4 regions of the Micromonospora echinofusca genome follow, and region 1 is predicted to be linked to each of the others. Evidence: riboswitches for the same ligand, from Rfam matches in the RefSeq annotation. Region 1 holds a riboswitch; each other region holds the start of a gene.
The links. A riboswitch is a leader RNA that binds a small molecule or an ion and turns the genes downstream of it on or off. The one in region 1 is predicted to bind cyclic di-AMP.
Positions count from the first base shown of each region.

Region 2: it holds a riboswitch for cyclic di-AMP, as region 1 does, so the genes downstream of both, GA0070610_RS24825 (coiled-coil domain-containing protein) here and GA0070610_RS05445 (coiled-coil domain-containing protein) in region 1, are expected to answer to the same signal.
Region 3: it holds a riboswitch for cyclic di-AMP, as region 1 does, so the genes downstream of both, GA0070610_RS18405 (C39 family peptidase) here and GA0070610_RS05445 (coiled-coil domain-containing protein) in region 1, are expected to answer to the same signal.
Region 4: it holds a riboswitch for cyclic di-AMP, as region 1 does, so the genes downstream of both, GA0070610_RS27495 (C40 family peptidase) here and GA0070610_RS05445 (coiled-coil domain-containing protein) in region 1, are expected to answer to the same signal.

Region 1 is NZ_LT607733.1:1,186,079-1,193,221, forward strand. Features, by position in the region: gene surE (5'/3'-nucleotidase SurE) at 1-547, opposite strand, end outside; gene GA0070610_RS05435 (1-phosphofructokinase family hexose kinase) at 544-1,521, opposite strand; gene GA0070610_RS05440 (hypothetical protein) at 1,696-2,175, shown strand; gene GA0070610_RS05445 (coiled-coil domain-containing protein) at 2,208-3,287, opposite strand; cyclic di-AMP (ydaO/yuaA leader) riboswitch at 3,301-3,432, opposite strand; gene GA0070610_RS05450 (cation diffusion facilitator family transporter) at 3,586-4,503, opposite strand; gene GA0070610_RS05455 (HelD family protein) at 4,581-6,698, opposite strand; gene GA0070610_RS05460 (alpha/beta fold hydrolase) at 6,848-7,143, opposite strand, start outside.
Region 2 is NZ_LT607733.1:5,788,546-5,795,688, reverse strand. Features, by position in the region: gene GA0070610_RS24830 (carbonic anhydrase) at 1-493, shown strand, start outside; gene GA0070610_RS24825 (coiled-coil domain-containing protein) at 615-1,631, opposite strand; cyclic di-AMP (ydaO/yuaA leader) riboswitch at 1,635-1,766, opposite strand; gene GA0070610_RS24820 (YibE/F family protein) at 1,933-3,276, opposite strand; gene GA0070610_RS24815 (hypothetical protein) at 3,667-4,464, shown strand; gene GA0070610_RS24810 (DUF305 domain-containing protein) at 4,547-5,173, shown strand; gene GA0070610_RS24805 (metal-sensitive transcriptional regulator) at 5,322-5,624, opposite strand; gene GA0070610_RS24800 (heavy-metal-associated domain-containing protein) at 5,777-5,986, shown strand; gene GA0070610_RS24795 (hypothetical protein) at 6,016-7,014, shown strand; gene GA0070610_RS24790 (heavy metal translocating P-type ATPase) at 7,025-7,143, shown strand, end outside.
Region 3 is NZ_LT607733.1:4,356,933-4,364,075, forward strand. Features, by position in the region: gene GA0070610_RS18395 (CDP-glycerol glycerophosphotransferase family protein) at 1-230, shown strand, start outside; gene GA0070610_RS18400 (alpha/beta fold hydrolase) at 254-997, opposite strand; gene GA0070610_RS18405 (C39 family peptidase) at 1,103-1,948, opposite strand; cyclic di-AMP (ydaO/yuaA leader) riboswitch at 2,177-2,317, opposite strand; gene GA0070610_RS18410 (acyltransferase family protein) at 2,671-3,900, opposite strand; gene GA0070610_RS18415 (polysaccharide pyruvyl transferase family protein) at 4,212-5,537, shown strand; gene GA0070610_RS18420 (alpha-ketoglutarate-dependent dioxygenase AlkB) at 5,646-6,281, shown strand; gene GA0070610_RS18425 (uracil-xanthine permease family protein) at 6,380-7,143, shown strand, end outside.
Region 4 is NZ_LT607733.1:6,385,363-6,392,505, forward strand. Features, by position in the region: gene GA0070610_RS27485 (pyridoxamine 5'-phosphate oxidase family protein) at 1-511, opposite strand, end outside; gene dcd (dCTP deaminase) at 590-1,168, shown strand; gene GA0070610_RS27495 (C40 family peptidase) at 1,223-2,263, opposite strand; cyclic di-AMP (ydaO/yuaA leader) riboswitch at 2,276-2,410, opposite strand; gene GA0070610_RS27500 (N-acetylmuramoyl-L-alanine amidase) at 2,649-4,667, shown strand; gene GA0070610_RS27505 (C40 family peptidase) at 4,752-5,765, opposite strand; gene GA0070610_RS27510 (GOLPH3/VPS74 family protein) at 6,057-6,734, shown strand; gene GA0070610_RS27515 ((Fe-S)-binding protein) at 6,797-7,143, opposite strand, start outside.

The DNA of each region.
Region 1 (7,143 bases):
CGGCCGTGAGCCGGGGCAGCAGGTCCAGGGCGACCCGGGCGGCCGTCGGCCAGTGCCGCTCGGCGTCGCGTACCCGGGCGGCGGCGGCCACCGCGGCGCCCCCGCTGGCGGCCGTGGCCTCCCCGGCCGAGAGCACGTCGAGTGAGACGGCCATCGCCCGGCAGCCGTTCGCGGCGGCGGTGAAGGCGGCCCCCACCGTGCCCGAGTGCAGCACCGCGCGGCCCGCGTTCGCGCCCCGGTTGATGCCGGAGAGCACCACCGTCGGCGGGGGCCCGAACGCGCCGTGCACCGCGATCAGCGCGATGAAGCCGGGGGAGCCGCCCACCGCGTACGCCGGCACCCCCGGCAGCTCCGGCAGCGGATGCTCGTGGACCACCACGTGCCCGTCCCGCTCCACCGCGGTCATCGCGGCGCTGGTGCCGCTCGCCTCCTCCAGCGGCGCGGCGACGACCACGTCCAGGCCCCGTTCCGCCGCCGCCCGCGCCAGCGCCTGGATGCCGGGCGCGGCGATCCCGTCGTCGTTGGTGACCAGCACCCGCAGCGTCATCGCCCGGCCGCCCGGTCGGCCAGCTCGTCGGGGCTGGTCCGCTCCTGCGGCCGGTTGCCGGCCGGTACGAGGCGTACCCGGTCGACCAGGCCGGTGATCGAGTCGAGCCGGCCGGTGCCCAGGCCGTGCCGGGTCACGTTCAGCGCGCCGGCCGCCGCCCCGGTACGGATGGCGGTGCGCACGTCGCCGCCACGCGCCACCACGGCCGCCACCCCGGCGGTCATCGAGTCGCCCGCCCCGCGCGGGTCGGCTGCCTCCAGGCGGGGCATCTCCACCTCGAAGACCTCGCCGTCGACCAGGGCGAGGGCGGGCTTGTCGGCCCGGCTCACCACCACGTTCTCGGCGCCGCCGGCGTGCAGGTCGTACAGGGCCCGGGTGAGCTGCTCCTCCTCCTCGCCGTCGACGCGGCCGTCGGCGATCAGCTCCTCATGGCTGATCTTGAGGAAGAAGACGCCGCTGTCCAGCACGGCGTCGAGGTGCTCGCCGCAGAGATCGACCACCACCCGGCTGCCATTGGCCCCCAGGTCGGCGGCGAACCGTCGGTAGAGGTCGGCCGGGACCAGCGACGGCTCGTTCGGCCCGCTCAGCACGCTGACCGTGGCGCGCAGCCCCTCGCCGAGCGCCAGGTTGTAGAGCTCGTCCAACTCGTGCCGGCTGAGCGGCTGGCCGGGCACGTCCACGATCTCCTGCCGGGAGCCCTCACGGCGGTCGTGCACGTACCCGCCGCTGCCGGAGTCGCGCACCACGACCTTCAGGTTGACCCCCTCGCTGACGAGCAGGGGCTCCAGCACCTGACCGATCTCGCCCCCGAGGGCGGTGCAGAGCACCACGTCGACGCCGAGCGACATCACCATCCGGGCCTGCCAGACGCCCTGCCCGCCGGGGTGCAGGTGCAGCTCCGGGGCGTCGCTGGGCTGGTCGACGGTCACCGTCAGCCGAGGTGTGGGCGCGAAGACCATCACGTGCCCGCTCATCCGTCGTACCCGTTCATGCGCCCACCCCTGGCCAATGCGTCCCGTGACCATCCATAAGCTGACGGTAGTGGGGTCGCCGGCAGGACGTCCGGACTCCGGGCGGGATCGGCGCGGCGTTGCCAGGGCGCCCGGCATGCGCGACCATCGGGCGACCATCGGCGGTGGGGAGACGGCGTGCTCAGGCGGAGTTCCTTCAGCTACACCGTCCAGGCGCGCTGCTCCGTGGCGCGGGCCGCGGCGTTGCTCGTCGATCCGAGGAGGCAGAAGGGCCTGCACCCGCTGATCGTCCGGGTCCGGCGGGTGCCGCCCCGTCCCGGTGCCCGGGCCAGCTACGACATCACCGACCGGCTGGCCGCCGGGCCGGTACGGCTGCCGATCACCTACCGGGCCGACGTCCTGGTCGACGAGCCCGACGAGATCGTCACCGTGGCCCGGCAGTGGCCCGCCACCACGGTGCGCAACCACACCCGGCTGCGGCCGGAGCCCGACGGCGTGGTCCGCGTCGACGTGGAGATTACCCTCGCCGCACCCGCGCCGCTCTTCGGCTACGCGTTCCGCCAGGCGCGCGCCGCCCACCTCGGACTGGCCGCGCGCCTCGCCGTGGTCCTCGACGGTGCCGCGCCGCAGCCGCCACCCGCCGACACGCCCCGGTGACCCGCGACGGGCGGGGCACCGAGGCGTGGGCGTCAGTAGACCGACAGGTGCACGTGGTTGGTGTGGTCGCTGGACGGATCGCCGTTGGCACCGCTGTACGACTTCCACCCGCTGCTCGGCAGCCAGATCTGCCGGTACCAGATCACGTAGAGCACGGCGAGCCGGTCGGCGTTGCGCACGTAGAACGCCGCCAGGTTGTTGCCGTACGTCCGGTCACCGCCGGTGGCGTCGCCGCCGAAGCCGCCCTTCTGGGCCGCGAAGTCGCACGCCCGGCCCTTGGGGTGCTCGCCGGAGCCGCCGGGGCGGTAGCAGGAGACGTAGCGGGTGAAGCCCGCCGCCTTGGCCTGGTTGAGCGCGTGCAGCGTACGCGGCGTGATGCAGCCGTTGGCGGGGGTGGGGTCGTTGACGCTGCACGACTCGCGCGGCCAGGAGCCGTCGGAGTTGCGCGGCGCCGCCTTCGCCGTCTTGCTGGAGGTGCCGCCCGGCGAGCCGCCTCCGCCCGCGGACTGTCGCTGTTGCTGCTTCTGGTTGGCGACCGTCAGCGCCCGTTCGGCCTGCTCCTTGCGCTTGGCCATCACGGTGACCTGCTTGCGCTGCTCCCGGATCTCGCCGTCCAGAGCGAGCTTCGTGCGGGCGGCCTCGTCCCGGGTCTGCTGGAGCTCGCGCAGGGCGCGGTCCTCCTTGGCGGCCACCGCGTCGAGGGCGGCGGCGCGGTCCATGAAGCCGTCCGGCGAACCGCTGTTGAGCAGGGCGGACGCCACACTGAGCCGGCCGGTGCGGTAGGCGGCCCCCGCGATCTCGCCGACCTTGGCGCTGCGCGCCGTCAGCTCGACCTCGGTGGTCTTGAGCTGGGCGGCGAGCTGCTGCTGCCGTTTGGCCGACGTGTCGAGGGCGCGCTTGGCGTCGAGGTAGCCCTTGCTGGCGGCCTCGAGTTGGGCCCGCAGGGCGGGCGTGCCGCCCTCCTCGTCCTGGCCGGGGGTGGCGGCGAGCAGGCCGGCGCGGGTGGCGGCCGCCGCCGGGGCGGCGGTGACCGGGGCCACCGCGGCGCCGAGGGCGAGCATCGTGGTGATCAGGGCCGCCGTCCGGGCGGCACGTCGTCGTACAGGTGCCATCACTGGCATACACGTGTCCTTCCGTCAGCCGCCGACCGGGTTAGCTGACGGGTTCGGGACGGAAGATCCCTACCGCTGACGCGGATGCACCCCACGAACATGGTTCCCCGGTTCGCCCCGCCGGGCGATTAGGCGGCGGCCACCGCCGGCACCGGTGGGTGCCGCCTGGCGGAGGCCGAAGCAGAGCCTACCGGTGCCGGTGTGACTGCTGCAGTGCAGGTGACGCACGGTGCATGTCCACTAACAGTCAAATCCGGCATAACGCGACAATACTCTCCCAGATTTAAGGTTGTCCTCATTACCACTCAACCGCCCCGCAAGCCCCTGGCGACGCTCCCGGCTCGATCTGCAACGTGGCGTGCTCGATCTGGAAGTCGTCGTGCAGCGCGGCCCGGGCGGCGCCCAGCACCGCGCCGACCTCCGCGTCGGGTGTCATGGTCAGGTGCGCCGAGGCCACCTCCATCCCGGAGGTCAGCGTCCAGACGTGCAGGTCGTGCACCTCGGCGACGCCCGGCACGGCGGCCAGCCGGTCGTGCACGGCCGTTACCTGGAGGTGCTCCGGCGCGGCCTGCACCAGGATGCGCAGCGCCGCCCGCCCGAGTCGCCAGGTGCGCGGCAGGATGAACAGCCCGATCGCGACGGCAACCAGCGGGTCGGCCCACCACCAGCCGGTGGTGGCGATCAGCAGTGCCGCCGCGATCACGCCGAGTGACCCCAGCAGGTCGCCGAGGACCTCCAGGTACGCGCCGTGGACGTTGATGCTCTCCTTCGCCCCCGAACGCAGCAGGGCGAAGGCGCCGATGTTGGCGAGCAGGCCGAACACGGCGACCACCAGCATCGGGCCGGCCAGCACCTCCGGCGGGTCGCCGAAGCGGCGTACCGCCTCGATCACGACGTAGACCGCGACGCCGGAGAGCAGCACGGCATTGGCCAGGGCGGCGAGCACCTCCAGCCGGTAGAGGCCGAACGTGCGCTGCGGGTCGCCGCCCGCCCGCCGGGTCGCCGAGATCGCGGCGAGCGCCATGCCGATGCCGAGCACGTCGGTGAACATGTGCCCGGCGTCGCTGAGCAGGGCCAGCGAGCCCGTCCGGAAGGCGGCCACCGCCTCCACCACCATCAGGCCGGCGAGCAGACCGAACGCCGCCCAGAGCCGGCCCCGGTGGCGGTGTGCGGCGTTCGCCACCGACCCGTGGTGGTGGTCATGACCTGCGCCCACGCGCCCATCCTCCCTCTGGGGGTCCGGATTCGCGTTCAATTTATGCTCACATCGCTATGTGTGCAAGTAACGGGTTCTCAGCCAGTGGGGTCGACGGTGGTCAGCCGCTGGGTGGCCCGGGACAGCGCCACGTAGAGCGTCCGCACGCCCGACCCCGGGTCGGCCCGGATCTCGCTCGGGGCGACGAGGACGACCCCGTCGTACTCCATGCCCTTGGCCTCCAGGCTGGTCACCACCTGAAGCCGCGGCGCGGCCAGGCCGGCCAGCCAGCCGGCGACCTCGTCGCGGCGGGGCACGGGCGTGATCACGCCGACCGTGCCCTCGACCTCGGCGAGCAGCGCCGTGGTCGCCGCCGCGACGGCGGCCTCCAGCTCCACCTGCGGCACCACCAGCGCGACCGGGTCGACGCCGGTGGACCGCACCGCCCGGGGCAGCGGGAGGTCCGGATGCAGCCGGCGGATCTCGGCCGCCGCCACCGCGAAGATCTCCGCCGAGTTGCGGTAGTTGGTGGTGAGGGTGAAGTGGTGCCGCTTGCGCCGGCCCAACGCCTGGTCCCGGGCCCGGGTCAACTCCTCCGCCTCGCCCGTCCACGCCGTCTGGGCCGGGTCGCCCACCACCGTCCAGGAGGCCAACCGGCCGCGCCGGCCGATCATGCGCCACTGCATCGGCGAGACGTCCTGCGACTCGTCGACCACCACGTGCGCGTACTCCCGGTAGTCCTCCGGGCGTTCCCGGGCCGCCTCGCGGGCGGCGCGCTGCCGGTCGGCGAAGGTGCTCAGCTCGCGGACCCCGCCGGCCAGCTGGAACGGGTCCCGCTTCGCGCGGGCGGGCTTCATCGGCTTGCCGAGCAGGGCGTCCAGCTCGTCGAGCAGCGCGACGTCGGCGATCGTCAGCCCGGCGGCGTCGAGGCTGCGGTACGCGTCGGTCAGCAGCCGGATCTCGGCGCGGGAGAGGATGCCGGCGGCGTAACGGTGCATCCGGTCGGGGCGGGCCAGCCAGCCCAGCACGTGCCGGGGGTGCAGCCGGGGCCACCACGCCTTGAGGAACTCCCGGAACTCCGGCCGCTCGGCGATCTCGTCCTCGAACGCGCGCTGCTCGGGCAGCCGGCCGACGCCCAACCGGCGGGCCTGCGCCCAGAGCGCCGCGAAGACCCCGTCGAAGCCGGCCCGGCGCACCTCGTTGCGCCGTGCGCCGCGAGGCATCGCCCGGTCCCGGATGCCGTCCAACTCGCGGCGCTCCAGCCGGAGCAGCGCGCCCCGGTAGAGCAGGCGCAGCTCGGTCGGGCCGTCCGGCACCGCGTCCCGGACCGCCCGCTCCAGCACCCGCCGCATCCGCAGCGAGCCCTTGACCGCCGCCACCTCCGGTGCGTCGGTGCGGGTGGCCGTCATGCCCGCGAAGAGCGTGCCCAGCGAGTGCAGGGTGGCGGTGTCCTCGCCGAGCGAGGGCAGCACCGAGGCGATGTACTCGACGAAGACCGAGGACGGGCCCACCACCAGGATGCCGCCACCGGCGAACCGGCTGCGGTCGGAATAGAGCAGGTACGCGGCCCGGTGCAGGGCGACGGCCGTCTTCCCGGTGCCCGGGCCGCCGGACACGATCGTCACGCCCGAGCCGGGGGAGCGGATCGCCTCGTCCTGCTCCCGCTGGATGGTGGCCACGATGTCGCGCATGCCCCGGCCGGTGGCCTTCGACAGCGTGGCCAGCAGCGCGCCGTCGCCGACGACCGCCATGTCGGCGGGGGCCGCGACGGGGTCGAGCAGGTCGTCCTCGATGCGGGTGACCCGCTCGGCGGAGGACTGGATCGTGCGGCGCCGCACCACGCCCAGCGGCTGCGCGGGGGTGGCCTGGTAGAAGGCGGCGGCCGCCGGGGCCCGCCAGTCGACCACCAGGGTGGACGCGTCGTCGTCCCGGATGCCGAGCCGCCCGACGTGCAGCACCTGCCGGTCGAGCAGGTCCAGCCGGCCGAAGACCAGGCCCTCGTGCTCGGCGTCGAGCATGTGCCGCCGCCGCGCGGCGTGGAACACCATCGCGTCCCGTTCGACCAGCGCACCGAAGTTGCCCACCCGGGCGAGCCGGTAGCCCTCCTTCTCGGCGCTGACCGCCGACCGGCGCAGCTCGGCCAGTCGGGCGTACACCCGGTCGAGATGCCGCTGCTCGACGGCGATCTCCTGTTCCAGGGTGGTTTGGTCGGTCACCGCTCGCTCCTCCTGACGTCGGCGGCGGGCGGCGCGAACCGCGCCAACCGCGCCAGGCCAACCGCAAGAGGGTACGGCCCGCGCGCAACCAGCGGCGCGACCGGTGCGGGAAAGGAACCCGCGTCACGCCCCCGCGGGGCCGCGCCCGGTCAGTCCGCCCGGGCGGCGGCGGTGGCGCCGGGGGCGGCGAGTACGCGCCGGAGCACGCCGCCCAGCGCCTCGTTGACCTCGTCGGGCCGCTCCATCATCAGCATGTGCCCGGCACCCGGGCAGACGGTCAGCTCGGTCGCCGGCAGCGCGCCAGCGATCGACTCGGCGCAGGGCGGCGGGGTGAGCCGGTCCCGGTCGCCGACCAGGGCGGCGGCCGGCAGGTGGGCCAGCGCGGCGAGGGTGTCCAGCCGGTGCTGCGCCCCGATGGAGGCGCGGAACCCGCCGATCGAGCGGA
Region 2 (7,143 bases), 2.4 Mb from region 1:
CGACTCCCGCCTCGCTGCCGAGATCATCTTCGATCGTGGCCTGGGTGACCTCTTCGTGGTCCGCACCGCCGGGCACACCATCGGCCCCGAGGTGCTGGGCAGCGTCGAGTACGCCGTGACCGTCCTGGGCACGCCCCTGGTGGTGGTGCTCGGGCACGACTCCTGCGGGGCCGTCCAGGCGGCGCGTACGGCGGACGCCACCGGTGCCCCGCCGGTCGGGCACCTCTGCGCCGTGGTGGACGCCGTGGTGCCCAGCCTGCGGCGGGCCGCCGCCGAGGGCGTGGAGGACATCGACGGGATCGTCGACATCCACATCGCGCACACCGTCGAGGCGATGCTCGACCGTTCCGCCGTCCTCGCCACGGAGGTGGCCGCCGGCCGCTGCGGCGTGGTCGGCATGTCGTACCGGCTGACCGCCGGTGAGGTGCGGACGGTGGCCGCCGTGCCCGCCCGTACGGTCGACGCGCCGGAGCCGGCCGCCAGCGCCGCCTGATCCTCCCGCCGAGCCGTCCCGACCGGTCGTCGTCGGGCCGCACGACGACACAGGGCCGCTCCCGCGTCCGGTGGGGGCGGCCCTGTGTCGGTCCCGGCTTCGCCGGCCCGTGGGCGGGCGGCTAGAGCAGTGACACGTGCACGTGGTCGGTGTGGTTCGACGGGCCGCTGTAGGACTTCCAGCCGGTCGCCGGGAACCAGATCTGCCGGTTCCAGATCACGTAGTAGATGCCGAGCCGGTCGGCGTTGCGGACCAGGAACGCGGTCAGGTTGTTGCCGTACATGTAGGTGTCGTCGTTGTGCCAGGGGGAGAAGCCGCTCCTCTGCAACGACCAGTCGCAGGCCCGGCCCTTCGGATGCTCGTACGGCCCGCCGGAGCGGTAACAGCCGACGAACCGGTTGAAGCCGACCCGCTTGACCTCCTTGTACATGTGCAGCGTGCGCGCGGTGATGCAGCCGGAGGTGGTGGGATCGTCCTCGGTGCAGCCCAGGGGCTTCCAGTCGCCGTCGGCCGTACGTCCCGGCGCGATTTTCGCCACCGGCGAGGTGGCGACCACCTTGCCACTGGTCAGCCCCCTGCCGCCGACCAGTGCGAGCGCCTTCTCCGCCTCCCGCTTGCCGCGCGCCATCTCGTTCGTCAGCTTCTGCTGCTCGCGGACCTCGGCGTCGAGCGCCAGCTTGGCCTGCTCGGCGCGGTTCTTGACCGCGTTCACCTCGGCGAGCTTCTTGGAGTTGACCAGGTTCAGCTCGTCGAGGGCGGCGGCGCGCTTGACGAACGAGTCGGGGCTGGCGGTGTCCAGCAGCATCGACACCGCGCCGATCCGTCCCGTCCGGTAGGACTGGGCGGCGATCTGACTGACCTGCGGGGCCAGCGCGTTCAGTTCGGCCTGTGCCCGGTTGACCTCCAGGGCCAGTTCGAGCTGGCGCTTCTTCGACTTCTCCAGCTTCGCCTTGGCCTGCACGTAGGACCGGTTGCGGGCCTCGATCAGGTCGTCGAGCAGCTTGGGCTCGTCGTCGCCGTGGCCGGAGGGCTTGGGTGGGGTGGGCGCGGCCACCGCCGGGAGAGGCCCGGCGAAGACCGCCAGGGCGGCGAGTACGGCCACCACGGGCGTCAGCCAGCGGCGTAGGGGTGCCGTCACAGTTTTCCCTTCCGTCGACCGCCGACCGGGTTAGCTGACGGGTTCGGGGCGGAAGTGGCCCCTACCGCTGTCGCGGATTCACCCCACGTGCCTGGGTCCCCGGCTCGCCTGGCGGCGATTGGGCGGCGGCACCGCAGGCGCCGCTGCGCGCCTTCGGCGGTGACCGGCAGCGAGGTTACCTGAGAGCACTCCCGGGGATCTACGTCCCTAAGCCGACTAAATGCGTTATTTCGTAATGGCTGACGGTGACCAGTGACGCGTTTATCAGGGCGGGAACCCCGAATCGTCACGCAGAGGAGTGTCACCATGCGGTGTCCGTTCTCCTGTTGTGGTCGGGCCATCCGGCGGGAGCGGCGGACGGCACGTCTCCGCGCGGCCCGCTGAGCGCCTCCAGCGCCTCGGCCCGGTCGGCCGCCGGCCGAGGCGTCGGCGCGGGGGCCGCGCGGTCGGTGGGCTCCCCGGCCCGCCGGCCCGCCGTGGTCACCAGGGCCGCCAGACCGGTGGTCAGCGGCACGGCGGCGATCAGCCCGAGGGTGGCGACCGCGCTGCGGACGATCTCCTGGGCGAGGAACTCGCTGGTGAGAAGCTGGGTCACCGCCCGCGAGTCGGCGGTGAGCAGGAGCAGCACCGGCAGCGAGGCGCCGGCGTACGCCAGCACGATCGTGTTCACCGTCGAGGCGATGTGCGCCCGCCCGACCCGGGTCGCCGCCCGGTAGAGCTGCCTGCGGGACAGGCCCGGGTTGGCGTGCGCCAGCTCGGTGACGGTGGCGGCCTGGGTGACCGTGACGTCGTCGAGCACCCCGAGGGAGCCGATGATGATCCCGGCCAGCAGCAGCCCGTGCAGGTCGACGTCGGCCTGGTACATCGACAGCGTGGTGGCGTCCTCGGAGCCGAAGCCGGTCAGGTGGGTCGCGGCGGTGGCGATGGTGCCGAGGACGCCGGTCAGCACCAGGCTGCCCAACGTGCCGAGTACGGCGACCGAGGTCTGCGCGGTCACGCCGTGGGTCAGGTAGAGCACCACGAACATGATCAGGGCGGCGCCGACGACCGCGACCAGGAGCGGGGGGCTCCCGGCGCTGATGCCCGGCAGCACGAAGGTCAGCAGGATGGCGAAGCTCGCCGCCAGGCCGGCCAGCGCGGCCAGCCCTCGCCACCGCCCGAAGGCGACGATCGCGGCCGCGAAGAGCGCCACCAGCCAGACCAGCGGCTTGCCGCGCTGGTGCTCCGCGATGTTGTAGGAGCTGGCGGTGGGATCGGCGGGGTCGATGAGCTCGACCAGGATGATCTCGTCGTCCACGGCGACGGTCGGCGCACCGGGGCCGGCCGGGACCGGCGTCTGGACCTGCTGGCCGGCGTCGGGGCCGTCCTCGACCCGTACGGTGACGGTGCCGCAGGGGCCCCGCGGGGCGTCGGGGCTTCCCTCCGGCACCTCCGGGGCCGGCGGGCACGGCTCCGTCACCACCCGGGTCACGGTGCCGTGGTGGCGGGGTGGCTCGGTGCCGGCCGCCGGGTCGGGCGCGTCCCACGGCCACAGCACCAGGGCGGCGATCAGCGTGGCGACGAAGAGGGGCACCACCGTCGCGACGAGGATCCGCCGCACCCTCGGCGGGGCGGACGGAACGGGACGGGTGTGGTCGGCGCCCAACGAGTTTCTCCCAACGGATCCAGGGCGGGGTACGGGCCGGCGGGCCGGTCGGTTCAACGTCGCCACGGAGGCGGGGCGGGAACCGTCCCCCACCTGGCGGTGTGGTCACGTGCCGTGGTCGTCGGCTCCCGCCCGGCGACGGGTGACCGGCGCCGTCGCCCGGCGGGGGGCGCGGGGCGGGCGGTGCGGAGTCCGGAGGGCCACCGGCCGAATGGTAGCCACCCCGGCATCGGGGCGCAGGTCGTGCGGGTGGTGTCGCGACGCGGACCTTCGCCGCGCAGGTCCGGCCCGCCCACGTGCGTGACCTACGCACGCCCGGCCGCGCTCACGTGCGGGGGTCGCCGCGGGTGGTACCCGTGCGGAACGGGCCGACGCGCTAGCGTGACGGATGTGCGGAAGACGGTGACGGCGGCGCGGGGCGCGCGGCTCCTGCTGCTCGTCGGCACGCTGCTCGGGCTGGCCGCGATGCACACGATCGGCCACGAGTCGCACCAGACCGGTCATCCCGCGGACCCGTCGCCGCACATTGCCGTCGCGCCCGCCCGGAACGCCACCGTCGTGCCCGTCCCGCACGCCGCGGTCGTGCCTGTCGCGCCCGTGCCGCACGCCGCCCGCGCGCGCGTCGCCTCCGCCCCGCACGCCGCGCTCGCGCCCGTCCCGCACGCCGCGCTCGCGCCCGTCCCGCACGCCGCGCTCGCGCCCGTCCCGCACGCCGCGCTCGCGCCCGTCCCGCACGCCGCGCTCGCGCCCGTCCCGCACGCCGCGCTCGCGCCCGTCCCGCACGCCGCGCTCGCGCCCGTCCCGCACGCCGCGCTCGCGCCCGTCCCGCACGCCGCGCTCGCGCCCGTCCCGCACGCCGCGCTCTTGCCGCCTTCGCAGGACGTCGCCGCTCCGCACGCCGTGGGGGCGGCCCTCCAGGCCGTGGTGGGCTGTCCCGGGGGCTGCGCCTCCGAGGAACTGCTGCCTGCCGGCGGGGGCACGGGGGGAGGGCCGTCCGGGTGGGGCGTGTGCCTGGCCGTGTTGGGCGCGTTCGCGGCCGCGCTGCTGCTGGCGGCGCTGTTGTCGGTCCGCGTACGCGCCGTCGGCCCGACCCGGGGCGGTTCGGCCGGCGCCTTCCCGCCGCCCCGGGCCCCGCCGCCCCGGCCGGTCGGTCTGCGGCTCGCCACGGTCTCGGTGCTGCGCAGGTAGGACGCGTTCGACGCGGGTGCGGCTGCACGCCGTTCCGCGTCCTCGTCGTGCCGCGTACGTTCCGACTCCGAAAGGGTCCACCATGACCACTCGTACCCTCGCGCGCCGTGCCGTCCTGGCCGGCGTCGCGGTCACCACCGCCCTCGCCCTCGCCGCCTGCGGCGGCGACGACCACTCGTCGCCGGGCGCGGGGCACGGCACCCCCGGCACCGGCGGGCCGGCGGCCACCGCCACCGGTGCGGCCGCGTTCGGCGACGCCGACGCGATGTTCGCCCAGATGATGATTCCGCACCACCGGCAGGCGGTGGAGATGGCCGACCTGGCGCCGACGCGGGCGGCGGACCCGGAGGTCAAGCGGCTCGCCGCGGAGATCAAGGCCGCCCAGGCGCCCGAGATCGCCACGATGAGCGGTTGGTTGGCGGCCTGGGGTCGGCCGGTGCCGTCGCCGGGCGGGATGCCCCACATGGACCACGGCATGCCCGGCATGATGTCCGACGCCGACATGACGAAGCTGGCGGCCGCCACCGGCCGGGAGTTCGACCGGCAGTTCCTGACCATGATGATCGCCCACCACGAGGGCGCCATCACCATGGCCCGCGACGAGCTGGCCCGGGGCGTGAACGCGGAGGCCAAGGCCCTGGCCCAGCAGATCGCCAGCACCCAGCAGGCGGAGATCGACACGATGCGCAAGATCCTCGGCCGGTTCTGACCCGCACGTCCCGGCGTCCCCGACCCGGGGGCGCCGGGACGCCGCGACCGTCCCCGGCCGGGGGCGCCGGGGCGCCGCAGCCGGACCTCGCCGGGAGGAGCCCGTCGGGTGGACCCGGTGTGCCGACGGATGAAGGACCTGCCGGCGGTCAGCCGCGCTTCATCAGGCGGCCGACGGCGGCCATCATCTCGGTGGCCATCTCGTCGGCCCGGCCCTCGGCCGCGCCCTCGTGCATGCAGTGCCGCGCGTGGCCGTCGAGCAGACCGAGCGCGACCTTGTCCAGGGCGGCCTGGATCGCGGAGATCTGGGTGAGCACGTCGATGCAGTAGCGGTCGTCGTCGACCATCTTCTCGATGCCACGGACCTGCCCCTCGACGCGGCGCAGCCGCGCGAGCAGCTGGTCCTTGGTGGCGGTGTAGCCCCTGGTCGGGGTGGGCGTCGGTGTGGTCATGAGGTCGAGGATAACGTACCCCTCGGGGGTATGGTACGGTCCTCCGTGTCCGAGATACCCCCACCGGGTACCGGTACGCCGCACGGGCAGTCGAATGCCTCCGTATTACCCCTGGGGGGTATAGGCTGGGGGCGTCGAGAGGAGAGAGTTCCATGATCACCACCACGTACCAGGTGCAGGGCATGACCTGCGGGCACTGCGCCACCGCGGTCAGCAACGAGGTCGGCGCGATCCAGGGCGTCAGCGACGTCCAGGTCGACGTCGCCGCCGGTCGGGTCACCGTCACCAGCGAGGGCCCGTTGGACACCGACACCGTGCGCTCCGCCGTCGACGAGGCCGGTTACGACCTCGTCGGCGCCTGAGAGCGGGCACGGGGAAGACGAGGCACACCATGAACACGGCGACGAAGCTGAGCGGTTTCGCCCTCGGCCTCGCGGTGGTGTTCGGCGCGACGTACGGGGTCGGTCGGGTGGCCGACCCCGTGTCGCCGCCCGCCGAGGCCCCGCACGACGCCGGCGGGGGGCACGGCGACGACGGCGGAGCCGGACACGCGGGCGACAACGGCGCGGCGGCCCACCTGCCCGGCGGGCTGCTGGTCTCCGACCGCGGGTACACCCTGCGTCCGGTGGACGCCCCGGCCGGGCAGTTCGCCTTCCAGGTCACCGGTCCGGACGGCCGGGCGGTGACCGCGTACGACGTGGCGCACGACAAGCGCATGCACCTGATCGTGGCCCGCCGCGACCTCTCCGGCTTTCGGCACGTGCACCCCGAGATGGCGCCGGACGGCACCTGGCGGGTCGACTCGCCGCTCGCCGGGCCGGGCGTCTGGCGGGCGTTCGCCGACTTCACCCCGACCGGGGGCGAGGCGCTGACCCTGGGCGTCGACGTGACCGTTCCCGGCGCGCTGACCGGGCGGCCCCTGCCTGCCCCGGCGACCAGCACCACGGTCGACGGCTACACCGTCACCCTCGCCGGCGCCCCGCAGCCCGGGCGCACCGCCGAGCTGACCCTGAGCGTGAGCCGAGGCGGCGCGCCGGTCACCGACCTGGAGCCCTACCTGGGCGCGTACGGCCACCTGGTGGCGCTGCGCCAGGGCGACCTGGCGTACCTGCACGTGCACCCGCACGGCGAGCCGGGCGACGGGCGGACGCGGCCCGGCCCCGAGGTGAGCTTCTCGGCGGAGATGCCGTCGGCCGGGGCCTACCGCCTCTACCTGGACTTCAAGCACGGCGGCGTGGTGCGTACCGCCGAGTTCACCGTCGTCGCCGGCAGTCCGACCACGCCGGGTGTCCCGGCCGCGACGGGCACCCCGACGGCGGGCACCCCCGCCGCCACGAGCTCCCCGACCGCCGACGCCGGCCACGGCGTCCCCGGCCACGGGCACGACTGACGGGACCGTGATGACCACCAAGCCCTTGCTGACCGCGCCGAACCAGATCGAGCTGGCGATCGGCGGCATGACCTGCGCCTCCTGCGCCTCCCGGATCGAGAAGAAGCTCAACCGTATGGACGGGGTGAC
Region 3 (7,143 bases), 3.2 Mb from region 1:
CGGACGAGGTGCTGACCGCGCTGCTGGACACCGATCCGCTGGCGTCGGCCCGCTGGGTCACCCGGAGCCGCTACCTGGGCGACTTCCCCGCCGAGACGTACGCCGAGGCGTTCCTGACGGCCGCGCGGCGCCAGCTCGACGAGGGCTGGATCCCGCCGGCCCCGCGTACCGCCGGCGGGCCCGGCCTGCCGGTCGATCCGGACGAGGCGACGCTCTCCCCCGCCACCTGACACGCCCGGCCGGCGGGGACGGGTCAGCGGTAGGGCTCGACGAGGTCCAGGACCGTCCCGGGGGCCTCGACGTGGGCGTTGTGCCCGAGGCCGGGCAGGGTGGCGACCGGCACGCCCAGCTCCTTGAGCTGGGCGTCGGTGACCATCGGGTCGTGCTCGCCACGGGCCAGCAGCACCGGCACGTCGGTCGCCGCCAGCAGGGCCGGCAGCTCCGGCTCGCCCACGTCGAACGCGGCGGGGTCCATCGCCAGCCGCCAGCGACCGTCGACCTGCCGCAGCCCGGCCTCCACGACGTGATGGTCCGGTGCGAAGAGCCCGGTAAGGCCGGCCACCCGCAGGTAGCGGCGGGCCGCCTCGTCCCGGCTCGCGAACCAGGTCACCGGACGGGCCGCCAGCTCACCCGCCTTCGCCAGCTCGGCCGGCGACCAGACCGCCTTGATGCCGAGGCCGACCACGGCCTCGACCGGCACCCCGGCGCCACGGGCGGCGAGCGCCAGCCCGACCACCCCGCCGAGGGAGTGCCCCAGCACGACGAGCCGGTCGCCTGCCGTCAGCCCGGCGGCGATCCGCGCGGCCAGGCCCGCGAACGAGTACTCCGGCAGCGGCGGCGACCAGCCGTGACCGGCGAGGTCCGGCGCCAGCCAGCGTCCCGCCCAGCGGCGCTCCAGCAGCGGCGCGCAGGGCAGCCACACGTCGCCGGTCGCGCCCATGCCGTGCAGCAGCAGGAGCACCCGCCGGCCGTCGCGGTCACCCGATTCATCGACCATGCCGCGCAGTCTGTCACCCACCGGGGCGCCGGGCGAGGGCCGTGACCCGGGCACGACAACGGGCGCCGGCCCCCGGGATGGGGGGCCGACGCCCGTCGGGGTCGCTCAGGCGGAGTAGCCGCGGGTGGCGGCCCAGTTCGCCAGGGCGATGGTGCTCATCCAGTACGACGCGGTCGCCGGGTTCGCCGAGTCGGCGATCTTCACGAGCCGTCCCTCGTCCTGGTAGCCGACCACGGCCACGTAGTGGCCGCCGGGGAACGAGTGCCAGCCGCCGTCGGTGTCCGTGGCGCTGCCGGCGACGTTCACCACGACGCCCCGCCCGTCGCCGATGGCCGCGACGACGTCGGCCTGGAGCCGGTCCATCTGCGCCGGGGTGGCGGCGCCGCCGGGGATCATCCGGGTCCGGTACGGCTCGCCCTTCACCGTCGCGTTCAGCACGCGGGTGGTGTCCTGGGCCGAGTCGGTGCCCATCTGGTCGGTGCCCAGCTGGGCACCGAGAGCGTCCTGGCTGCGTGCGATGCCGGCGGCGCTGAGGGCGTGCCGGACGGCCGCCGGACCGCAGTTGTAGAACGTGGTCTGGGCCTGGTAGTCGTAGTCCAGGCTCTTCGCGGCCGGTGGCTTCGGCGGCTCCGGCTTGCGGGTCAGGTCCGGGTCCGGGGCGGTGCTGGTGGCGCTGGCCGAGGGGGCGGCGCTGGCGGTGGCCGGGGCCGCGCTGGACGGGGCCGTCGCGATCCGGGCCTGGCCGCGCGAGGCCGCGGTGTCCTCGCGGGGCTCGCTCGCGGCGACCGGGGCCTGCGCGGCGGCGGGGGCCTCGTCGGCTCCGGCCAGCAGCGCGCCCGTGCCCGACGCCAGCACGAGCGCCGCGACGGACGCGGCGGCAAACTGGTACGGACGATCGGACGTGAGGCGACGTAGCTGTCGCCTGAGGTGGTGCTTCACGGTTTCCTCCACGGGCTCGGGGTGAGCGGCCGGCGGTCCGCGCCGCGGGCAGGGCGGACCGACCGCGCGGACGGGCGTCCGTGCGGGTCGTGGGCCACTCAGGGGATGCGCCCGGGATGCCGGGCGACGAACGGTGACCGGTCGGTCAGCTCGCTACCTGCGAAGGGGCGAGCGCGGGCACCGCGGCGCCGTGGAGACGGCGGAACAACCGAGGGGTGGGTGGGTGCTGCACGAGGATGGAACTCCTTCCGACGCCGCCGACCGGGTTAGCTGACGGATTCGGGCGGGAAGAACGCCCTACCACAGGCCTGCGGCCCACGGATTCACCCCACGAAGCACTGGGTCCCCGGCTCGTCGTTCACGATTGGGCGGGTCGGTGCGGCGTCGCCTCTGGGCGATCGGGTACCGCACCGGACGCGCCGACATTACTGGCCGGTCCGCGCCCTGCCAACCCCGCCCCACCTGCTTAAACCCTGATCGGGACGCAATTTTTGCGGGCAGCCCGCCACTGACGTGACTCAATGGGACGACCGTTTCGGCCGGCGCCCGAGGGTGACAACGGGACGAGTGGCGGGCATCGACCCCGAAACCCCGGCGGGAAACGACCCGGCCACGCCCTATGACCGGTTCGGCGTCGCGGTGACCGGCGTCACGGAAACGGTCGGGCTTTCTCGACCGGTGGGATTCCGCCGGGCGCTGGCCGCCCCGGTCGGAGCGGCCCGAGCCCGGGGCGGTCAGCGCGAGTCGACGTACGCCGCCGGGTGGTCGGCGGGCCGGGGACGCGGCACGGCGTCGCCCCGCTTCCCCGGTGGTGGCCCGGAGGCGCCGGGGTCCGTCCCGCCGTCGTCCCCGCCGCGCGGTGTCGGGCGGGCCGTCCTGCGCGGGGTGAGCAGCCGCATCATCGGCGTCTCGACGAAGCGGTGCAGCAGGGCGGCCAGGGCCAGGTTGACCAGCAGGAAGCCGAGCACCACCGCCAGCCCCCACCAGCCGGGGAACCCGACACCCCAGTCGCCGGTGAACCGCAGGACGCTGATCATCACCAGGACGTGCACCAGGTAGAAGGCGAAGGAGACCTCGCCGAGCCAGACCATCGGGCGGGACCGCCACGGCGAGCGCCGCCCGCGTACGTCGGCGTCCGCCGCCGCCGCGATGACCAGGATGTACGCCACCGAGAGCAGCGCCGCCCACAGTTCGGCGCGGACCCACTGCGCGGCGAGCACCCAGGTCGCCACGAACACCAGGCTGGCCACCGGCAGGCTCGGGCCCCGCCACCGGCCGCGCCGCATCAGCTCGGCGGCGGCCACGCCCATCCAGAACTCCAGCGACCGCACCGGCGGGAAGACCTGGGTGAACCACCACCGGCTCTCCTCCGGCACCAGGGACTGGGCCGGCCAGAGCGCCAGGATCAGCAGCGGGACCGCGACCACGACGGCCCACAGCGCCCACGGCCGGGCCCGGCGGATGAACGGCAGGGCCAACGGCAGGCAGAGGTAGAAGAAGAACTCGCAGGACAGCGACCAGCTGACCGTGTTGATGCTGTAGAAGTGGCCCGGCCGCGGGTCCCAGGCCTGGAGGAGGAAGAGGTTCTCCACCGCGACGACCCGGTCCACGGGGTCGGCGAACCAGGCCGCGACCGCCAGGGCCGCCACCCACAGGACCACGTGGCTCGGCCAGATCTTGGCCACCCGGCGGCGCCAGAACGCCCGGCGGGTGTCGCTGGGCCGGGCCGACCAGACCAGCACGAAGCCGCTGAGGATGAAGAAGAACTGCACGCCGGAGAGGCCGAGGGCGAAGGCCCAGTCCACGACGGCCTTGTGGCCGGGCTCGGCGATGATGCCCATCGTCGCGACGTGGAAACCGAAGACGAGCAGGGCGGCGACCCAGCGCAGCCCGGTCAGCGACGGCAGGCGGCTGGCCGGGGACGCGGGTCGGGCGGCCGGCGCGTCGGTCGCGGTCCCCGTCATGCCGGCATCCCGACGATCCGCAGGGTCACCAGCACGTACGTCTCCTCCTCGGCCTGTCGTGGGCACCTGCGCGGGGGGCCCGTCGGCGGCCCACGGTCGGCGCCGCCCCGCCGGGCACCCTACCCGGCGCCCCTGAGACTCTTTTCCGTCCCGTCCGTGAGTGTCCGTTCCGTCCCACCGGGTGGCGCGCGTTCCCCCCGCCCCTCGGTAACCGTTGCGTCCCGAACCGTGACGGGCGGCGACAGCCTCCGGATCCGCACCGACCGGTGGCTAGTATTCCGGGACCCGGAGGCCACGAGAGGCAGGGACGGATGCACCAGCGGATCCTGATGCGGGCGAAGAAGGGCCCCTTCGACGTCTACTCGCCGGAGGAGACGCACGAACGGAACTGGATCGGCGACAACAACGGCAACCTGGTCTTCAGCCACGCCGCCCACAAGCTCCTGCATACCGCCACCGCCGAGATCACCTCGACGGAGTTCAGGATCGACCCGCGCGACGCGGACATGATCAACGAGCGGTACGACGTCTACGTGGTGCCGCTCGCCAACGCCTTCCGGCGCAGCTACGCCCACCGCGTCGAGGTCATGACGAAGCTCATCGAGCAGCTCAAGATCCCGGTGGTGGTGCTGGGGGTGGGCGTGCAGACCGACATCCACGGCGACCGGGAGTACCTGCGCCCGATCGACGACGTCGTGACCCGCTTCGTACGGGCCGTCCTCGACCGCTCGCACAGCATCGGCGTACGGGGCGAGATCACCCGCGACTACCTGCGCACCCTGGGCTTCTCGGCCGTCGACGTGATCGGCTGCCCCTCGATGTTCCTGCACGGCGACGGCCTGCGGGTGGAGAAGCGCAAGGCCGCGCTGGAGCCGGAGGACCGGCTCGCGCTCACCGTCTCGCCGTACGTCACGTCGATGGCGGAGATCATCGCCAGTCATCACGCGCGGTACCCGAACCTGCGCTACCTGCCGCAGGACCTCAAGACGCTCGGCACGCTGCTCTACGGCGACGCCCCCGGGGACCGCGGCCGGTCCAGCAAGATCCCGATCCACACCTCACACCCGCTGTTCACCGAGGACAAGGTGCGGATGTTCGTCGACCCCTGGACCTGGATGGACTACCTGTCCGGGTTCGAGTTCGCGTTCGGCACCCGGATCCACGGCACCATCACCGCGCTGGTCTCCGGCACGCCCGGCTACCTCTTCGCCCACGACTCGCGCACCCTGGAACTCGCCCGGTACTTCGACATCCCGCACCGGGTGATGAAGGAGGTGCCGGTCGACGTCGACGCCGCCCAGCTCTACGAGGAGGCGGACTACACGGCGCTCAACGCGGGCCACAAGTCGCGCTACGAGACCATGCTCGCCTTCCTGACCAAGCACGACCTGGGCAACGCCTTCGCCGACGGCGACAGCGCGGCCCGGTTCGACGCGCAGGTGCGCTCCACCGCCTTCCCGCCGGCCGTACGCCCCGCCGCCGCGACCGCCACCGACGCGCTGCTGGAGCGGATCCAGTGGCTGCGCGACCGCAACGCCGCACTGCGCAAGGAGACCGAGACCCTGCGCGGGCAACGGCTCCAGACCCGGGTGAAGCAGGTGATCGGCGGCCGGGTGCGCCGGATACTGAACCGCTGAGCCCCGCACCACCGCCCCGGGCCGCCGGGCGGTCGCCGACCCGCGTGGTGGCCGGCGGGCGGCCGCGCATCCGTACACCTGTACCAACGCGGCGGGTACGCTGGGCGGATGACCGGGGCCACCTACCAGCCGTCGATGCTCGACCTCACCGCCGCCGGACCGTCGCTGTCCCCGCTGGCCGGCCGGCTGCGCCGGCACCCGCTCAGCCACGGCGCGTGGGTCGACCACCTCCCCGGCTGGGTCACCGGCTCCGACGAGGTCTTCGACGTCCTGCTGCGCGACGTCCCCTGGCGTGCCGAGCGCCGCACGATGTACGACGCCGAGGTCGACGTGCCCCGGCTGCTCTGCTGGTACGCCGGGCACCGACCGCTGCCGCACCCGCTGCTGAGCGAGGCGCGCGCCGCCCTCACCCGGCACTACGCCCCCGAGCTCGGCGAGCCCTTCGTCACCGCCGGCATGTGCCTGTACCGCTCCGGCCGGGACAGCGTCGCCTGGCACGGCGACACCCAGGGCCGTTCCGCGCACACCGACACGATGGTCGCCATCGTCTCGTTCGGCTCGCCCCGCCCGCTGCTGCTGCGGCCCCGCGGCGGCGGCGACAGCCTGCGCTTCCCGCTCGGCCACGGCGACCTCGTGGTGATGGGCGGCTCCTGCCAGCGCACCTGGGAGCACGCCGTGCCCAAGACCTCCCGACCCGTCGGGCCCCGCGTCAGCGTCCAGTTCCGCCCCGCCGGCGTCGCCTAGCCAGGGCGGCCCGCAGGGCCGCACCGGGCCTCTGCTAGAAACGACTCCTGGGTTTCACCTGCGCCCCCGTCACCTCTTCACGACGCGAAGGGCGTTCCATGACCCAGTCCTCCACCGAGCCGCGCTCCCGTTGGTCCGCGTGGGCGGTCCACGGCGACGGCCGGTCCATCCGCCCCGGCGACGTGGTCCACCCCGGCGAACGCCTCTCCTGGCCGCGAACCCTCGGCGTCGGCGTGCAGCACGTCGTGGCGATGTTCGGCGCCACCTTCACGGTGCCGCTGATCACCGGATTCCCGCCCGCCACCACGCTCTTCTTCTCCGGGCTCGGCACGCTGCTGTTCCTGCTGATCACCGGCAACCGGCTGCCCTCGTACCTCGGCTCGTCCTTCGCCTTCATCGCGCCGGTGCTGGCGGCGAAGGCCGGCGGGGACATCGGCCCGGCGCTCGGCGGCATCGTCGTCGCCGGCGCGGCGCTGGCCGTCGTCGGGCTGGTCGTCCAGCTCGCCGGGTCGCGCTGGATCGACGCGCTGATGCCACCCGTGGTCACCGGGGCGATCGTCGCGCTGATTGGCCTGAACCTCGCCCCGGTGGCCTGGGACGGCGACGGCAGCGGCACCGGCGTGAAGGCGCAGCCGCTGATCGCGGTGGTGACCCTGGCCGCGATCCTGCTCGCCACGGTGGCGTTCCGGGGCTTCCTGGCCCGGCTGTCCATCCTGCTCGGGGTGGGGGTCGGCTGGGCCCTCGCCGCCGCGCTCGGCGACCTGGATCCGAAGGCGGTCGACGGGCTGCGCGACGCCGCCTGGGTCGGCCTGCCCGAGTTCCACGCGCCGAGCTTCAGCCTGCGCGCGGTCGTGCTGGTGAT
Region 4 (7,143 bases), 1.8 Mb from region 1:
ACCGCGTATCGGGCAGCACGGCGGTGCCCGAGGCGGCCGCGCCGGGATCGAGCCACACCTGGACGGCGGGCCGGCCGTGCGACTCCGCGGCACCGCCTGCCACGCCGGACTCGCGGCGGGCCAGCATCGCCACGTCGACGGTGAACTCGAAGACCCGCCAGTCGACCTGCGGCGCGGCCCGGTGGCTGCGGGCCAGCCGGGCGACCCGGGCCGGATCGGTCACCGGCCGGGCGTGGCCGGCGACGTAGGCCTCGTCGTCGCTCTCCTCGGGCGGAAAGGAGTGCAGCGCGTAGCGGCCGTCGCGTTCGAGGTCGCGCCGCTTGGGCGAGTCGACGACGAAGCAGAAGAGCCCCTCGTCGGTGATCACGGGAGAGACCGGGTGCACCCGGGGACCGCCGTCGGCGCGGACGGTGGCCAGGTAGCCGAAGCCCGGCCCGTACTGCTGCATGAGGAGGCGGATCCCGTCGGCGAGGCGGGGCTCGTCGGCGGCGAATTCGGACCAGGAAGCCATGCCGGCATTCTATCGAACAAACGTACGAAGATGCACTCCGACACGCAGGTCACGCGTGTCGCTCGCTAAGGTGTGCGGATGCTGCTCTCCGACCGCGACCTGGCCTCCGAGATCGAGGCGGGGACGCTCGCGCTGGAGCCGTTCGAGCCCGCGCTGGTGCAACCGTCCAGCATCGACGTACGCCTGGACAAGCTCTTCCGGGTCTTCAACAACCACCTCTACACCCACATCGACCCCGCGCAGCAGCAGGACGACCTCACGTCGATGGTCGAGGTGCCCGAGGGCGAGCCGTACGTGCTGCATCCGGGCGAGTTCGTGCTCGCCTCGACGCTGGAGGTGATCTCGCTCGGCGACCAGCTCGCCGGCCGCCTGGAGGGCAAGTCGAGCCTGGGCCGGCTGGGCCTGCTCACCCACTCCACGGCGGGCTTCATCGACCCGGGCTTCTCCGGTCACGTGACCCTGGAGCTGTCCAACGTGGCGAACCTGCCCATCACCCTCTGGCCGGGCATGAAGATCGGCCAGCTCTGCATCTTCCGGCTCTCGTCGCCGGCTGAGCACCCGTACGGCTCGGCCGTCTACGGCTCCCGCTACCAGGGGCAGCGCGGCCCGACCCCGAGCCGCTCCTGGCAGCACTGGCGCACCTGGCCGACGCGCTGACCCGACCCTCGGCCGGGCGGAGGGCCCCCGCCGGGCAGGGATCCTCCGGGCACGTCAGCCGGGCCGGCCGTAGCTGTGGATCGGGCCGTCGTCGACCTTCTTCATCCTGACGGGCACCCCGGCGCGGGAGGCGTGCACCACCCAGCCCCCGCCGACGTACATGCCGACGTGGTGCAGGTCGCTGTAGTAGAAGACCAGGTCACCCGGGCGCAGTTCGCCCCGGCTGACGGACGCGGTGGCCCGGCGCTGCTGGGCGGCGTTGTGCGGCAGCGAGACCCCGGCCTTCGCCCAGGCGGCGAGCATCAGGCCGGAGCAGTCGTACGAGTTCGGCCCCTCGGCGCCCCAGACGTAGGGCTTGCCGATCTGGGCACAGGCGAACTTGACGGCGGTGCCGGCCGGACCGCCGGGATAGCCGGTCGGGCAGGGGGCGGGACGCAGCGGCCCGCCGCCGCCGTTGCCGTAGACGCGCAGCCGCAGCTTCTGCAACCGGTCGATCTCGGCGTTGATCTGCTTCTTCTTCGCCGCGAGCTGGGCCTCGGTGCGGCTGAGCTGGGCGACCATCTCGTCCAGCGGCGCCTTCTTCGCGGCCAGCCGGTCGCGCAGCTCGGCGACCTGCCGTACGTCCTGCTGCTGATGCTGGGCGAACCGGTCGAGCAGTTCGAGCTGCCCGACCATCTCGCCGGGCGAGCGGCTGCCCAGCAGGGCGTTGACGACGGAGACGTTCTCGCCCTTGTAGGCGCGGGCGGCCAGTGCGCCCACCTTCTCCATCGCCTGGTCGACCTGGCGCTCCAGCGGCCCGATCTGCGCGGCGAGCGCGTCGGCCTGCCTGCGCCTGGCGGCCAGGTCCTGCCGGGTGGCGTTGTGCCGTTCGATGACGGGTTCGAGCTTGTTCCAGTCCTCGTCGATCTGCCGCTCGATCTCGGCGACCGTCGGTTCGGCGTGGGCCGCCGTGGCGCCGCCGGTCAGGACGACGGCGAACGCGGCCAGGGCGGCGAGGGCGGTGGTGCAGCGGTACCAGCGTGGGCGCGGCGCAGCCGTCGTCGGATCGGCGAGGGCCGACCGGACCGACGGTGGCCGCGGGGCATGGTGTGCCACCGGGTTCCGTACTCCTTCTTCCGTACCGCCTACCGGGTTAGCTGACGGGTTCGGGCGGGAAGGGGCGCCCTACCGCAGGGACTGCGGATTCACCCCGGGGTACCTGGGTCCCCGGCTCGCTCGTGAGCGACTCGGCGGTGTCGGACCGTCACCGCCCTGGTTGGACGGATTGTCACCGGCCGACGAATGACCAGAGTAGAGACGACCGTTATCGATCCGCAACCCTCGCGGCGGTGACACTCCGTACTCACCACGGTCGGGCGATTCCGCAACCCGGGGGGCGAAGATTTTCTTCCTTCTGAAGTGTCTGGCAGAAAGGTATTGACCAGAGGCGGCGGACGGGGCGAAGGTGGCCCCACCTTTGCCCGCCCGAACTGGGGGTCTGATGCACCTGTCAGCGACATCGAGGAGCAGACGCGTCCTGCTGGCCGCCGCCGTGGCCGCCGCCCTTGCGGCGACGCCGCTCACCGCCGCCGGATCCGCCGCCGCGGCGCCGACCAACGACCGGCAGCAGCAGTACGCCGCCGCGGCGGCCGAGTACGGCGTGCCGGAGAGCGTCCTGCTCGGGGTCTCCTACCTGCAGTCCCGCTGGGACACCAACGCCGGCACGCCGAGCACCAGCGGCGGGTACGGACCGATGCACCTCACCGACGCCGAGCACGTCGCCGCCTCCGGCGGCACCCACCACGACGAGGGCACCGAGGACCCGCGCGGGGACGACTCCCGCCGTTCCCTGGCCGAGGCCCACGAGCCGCCGGCCGCCGCCCCGCCCGCCGAGTCGGCACTCCGTACGGTCGACGCCGCCGCGGACCTGACCGGCGCCAGCGAGGAGGCGCTGCGCACGGACGTCACGACGAACATCCGGGGAGGCGCGGCGCTGCTGGCCGCGTACCAGAAGGAGATCGGCGCCCCGGTCGGCGCCGGCACCGACCCTGCGGCCTGGTACGGCGCGGTGGCCCGGTACTCCGGCGCGGACAGCGCCGACGCCGCGGCGGCCTTCGCCGACGAGGTGTACGCCACCATCGCCACGGGCGACAGCCGGCTGACCGACGACGGGCAGCGGGTCACGCTCGCCGGCAGCGCGGTCCAGCCGGAGCGCTCCTGGCTGGACCGGCTGCGCCTGCGCAAGCTCACCCGGCCCGACGGCCTGGAGTGCCCGAGCGACATCTCCTGCGAGTGGATCCCGGCCCCCTACCAGCAGTACGGCCCCACGCTCGGCGACTACGGCAACCACGACCTGGGGAACCGGCCCGCCCAGCAGAAGATCGAGTACATCGTCATCCACGACACCGAGGGCTACTTCGGTCCCAGCGTCAACCTGGTCAAGGACCCGAAGCGGGTGGGCTGGCACTACACCCTGCGCTCGGTGGACGGCCACATCGCCCAGCACATCAAGACCAAGGACGTCGGCTGGCACGCCGGCAACTGGTACGTGAACTCGAAGTCCATCGGCCTCGAGCACGAGGGCTTCGCGGGGCACGGCACCTGGTACACCGAGGCGATGTACCGCACCTCCGCCAAGCTGGTCCGCCACCTGGCGCGAGCGTACAACATCCCGCTGGACCGCAACCACATCATCGGGCACGACAACGTCCCCGGCACCGTCGCCGCGAACGTGCGCGGCATGCACTGGGACCCAGGCCCGTACTGGAACTGGTCGCACTACTTCGACCTGCTCAAGGCGCCGTTCAAGTCGACCGGCACGCACCGCACCGGGCTGGTCACCATCAACCCGGACTTCGCCACCAACCAGCCGCCCTTCACCGGCTGCAACCGGCAGCCCCCGGGCGTGCCGAACCCGCCCCCGGCGGCCGCCCCCTGCCCGCTGCGCGGCTCCTCGGCGCTGTTCCTGCACAACGCGCCGAGCCACGACGCGCCGCTGCTCAACGACATCGCGCTGCGACCCGACGGCACCCCGAACACCACGTACGTCTCCGACCACGGCGCCCGGGTCTCGGCCGGACAGACGTACGCGCTGGCCGAGGTGCAGGGCGACTGGACCGCGATCTGGTACCTCGGCCAGAAGGGGTGGTTCCACAACCCCGCCGCCAAGCCGACGGCGAAGTGGTCCGTCGGGCTCGTGGTGACCCCGAAGGCCGGCAAGGCCACCATCCCGGTGTACGGCCGCGCCTACCCGGAGCAGGCCGCGTACCCGGAGGGCGTGCCGTACCAGGCGATCTCGCCGCTGCAGTACACCCTCTCGGCCGGTGAGCGGTACGCCGTCGGCAACCTGCTCCCCGGCGAGTACTACCGGGCCGTCACCTTCGACGGCTCCGCCCCGGGTGACCGGACGGTCGTCCGCGGCGACAACCGGTACGTGCAGATCCAGTTCGGTCACCGGATCATGTACGTCAACCTGGACGACGTGAACCTGGTGCCCTCCCCGCTGGGCGCGCCCCGCTGATCCACCCGCACGAGAGCTGATCCACCCGCACGAGAAGAGCCCCCGGTCGATCCGACCGGGGGCTCTTCCGTCGCGTACGCGGGATCAGCCGGGCCTGCGGAACCCGGCGACCGGCATGGTGTTGATGCTGGAGACGTTGACCGGCTTGCCGGCCCGGGGCGCGTGCACCATCTTGTCGTTGCCGAGGTAGAGGCCGACGTGGTGCAGGTCGCTGAAGAAGAAGACCAGGTCACCCGGACGCGCCTCGGAACGCGGGATGGCCTTGCCCTCGTTCCACTGTGCACCCGTGAAGTGCGTCAGGTGGATCCCCGCCGCCTTGTAGGCGTACTGGGTGAGACCGGAGCAGTCGAACGAGTTCGGGCCGGTGGCACCCCAGACGTACGGATCGCCGACCTGCGCGCAGGCGGTACGGATCGCGGTGCGGGCCGCGTCGCTGACCACGCCGTTGATGGTCGGGCACTTCTCCGTCTTGACGGTCGTGACCGGCAGCGACGCCTCGAGCTTCTTGATGTCGGAGTCGATCTGCTTCTTCTTGGCAGCCAGGTCGTTCTGCTGCTTCGTCTGCGAGACGATCAGCGTGTCGAGCTTCTGCTTCTCCGCGTCGAACTTCTGACGGACCTTGGTCACGCCCTCGAGCTGCTTACGCTCCTGCGCGGCGAGGCGGTCCAGCAGCGTCAGCTGCTCGGTCAGCGTGTGGGGCTTGGCGCTGACGAGCAGCGCGCCGATCTCCTGCGACGGGCCGGAGATGTAGTAGCGGGAGGCGAGGGCGCCGACCCGGTCCATCGCCAGCTCACTCTCCAGCGCCAACGGCTGGATCTTCTTCTGGAGGTCCTCCGACTTCTTGCGGTTGACCTTCAGCTGCGCCCGCACCTTGTTGTACTGCTCGATGGTGGGCTCGAGCTGCTCCCACTTCTGGTCGATCGCGGCCTCGATCTCGTCGACCGAGGGCTCGGCGTGGGCGGGCGCGGCCAGCATGCCGGCGCCGACCGCCGCCGCGGCGACCAGGGTGAGCAGACGGTGGGCGACCCTGCGCAGGCCACCCGGACGAGCAGACCGTCGAGGTGCGTGACGATGAGGGGGCATGGTTGCCACCGGCACCGACTCCTTTTGCAACCCGGCCGCTTGGCGCCTCGCGCGAGGGAAGAGGGGCGAGACAGACGACCCACAGCGGCCGGTGCCCAACATTAGGGAAGGCCGCCAGCGGAATCAAGGCGACCGAGGTCCACTTCACGCCTGCGCAACCGCTTGCGCACCAAGGGTATCCGCCCGCTGCTCAAAGAGGGCAATCGATGCGACGGCGGGCGTGACCACCCTCCCGGAGGGTGGTGACGATCCCCGGTCGCGGCGCAGAAGGCCGCCCGCCCCGCCGGGCCCGGCTACCGTCGGGACATGGCACCGCTCACGCTCGCCCACGAACTCGCCCTGCTCGGCTACGACGACGCGGGGGACAACCGGCTCGGCCGGCCCACGCTCGACTACGGCCTGGCCGGCGCCCTGCTGCTGGAACTGGCGCTCGCCGGCCGGGTCGAGATCGTCGACGGCCGGATGGTGGTGACCGACCCGACCCCCGTCGGGCAGCGGCAGCTCGACGACGCGCTGACCCGGATCGCCGCCGACGAGAAGCGGCGCAAGCCGACGGACTGGATCGGCCGGCTCGCCAAGGACCTGCCCGAGCAGGTGCTGGACGGGCTGGTCACCGCAGGCGTGCTCCGCCGCGACTCGGACAAGGTGCTGTGGGTCTTCCCGCGTACCCGCTATCCCTCGTCCACCGGCGCGGAGCCGGCGGTGGAGACGCAGGCCCGGCAGCGGATGGTCGCCGCCGTGGCCGGGGAGGGCCCGGTGGACGGGCGCACGGCCGCCCTCATCGGCCTCGCGCAGGCCGTCGGCCTGGATCGCAAGCTGTTCGCGGAGCTGCCGAAGGAGCACGTCAAGCGCCGGCTGACCGAGATCGCCGCCGGCGACTGGGCGTCCGCCGCCACGAGGAAGGCCATCGAGGAGACCCAGGCCGCCGTGCTGATCGCCACCACCACGGCGACCACGGCCGCCATCATCACCACGACCTCCTGAACGCCGACGGCGGCGGCACCGGGAGGGTGCCGCCGCCGTCGGGGCGTCGCAGGGGGTACGCGTCAGCCGGCGACCGGCAGCCGCTCGGTGTCGGTGCCACCCGGTGCGTCGGGCTTGACCGACCGGAGCAGCACGCTGGCCACGTCGACGACCTCGACCTGTTCCCCGGCGCCCTTGCCGTTCACGCCGTCGTTGAGCATCGTCGAGCAGAACGGGCAGCCGACGGCGACCGTCTTCGCCCCGGTGGACATGGCCTCCTCGACCCGGTCCACGTTGATCCGCTTGCCGATCTTCTCCTCCATCCACATCCGGGCGCCGCCGGCGCCGCAGCAGAAGGAGCGCTCGCTGTTGCGGGGCATCTCGGTCAGCTCGCCGGAGATGGCGGACCCCAGCACCTCGCGCGGCGGGG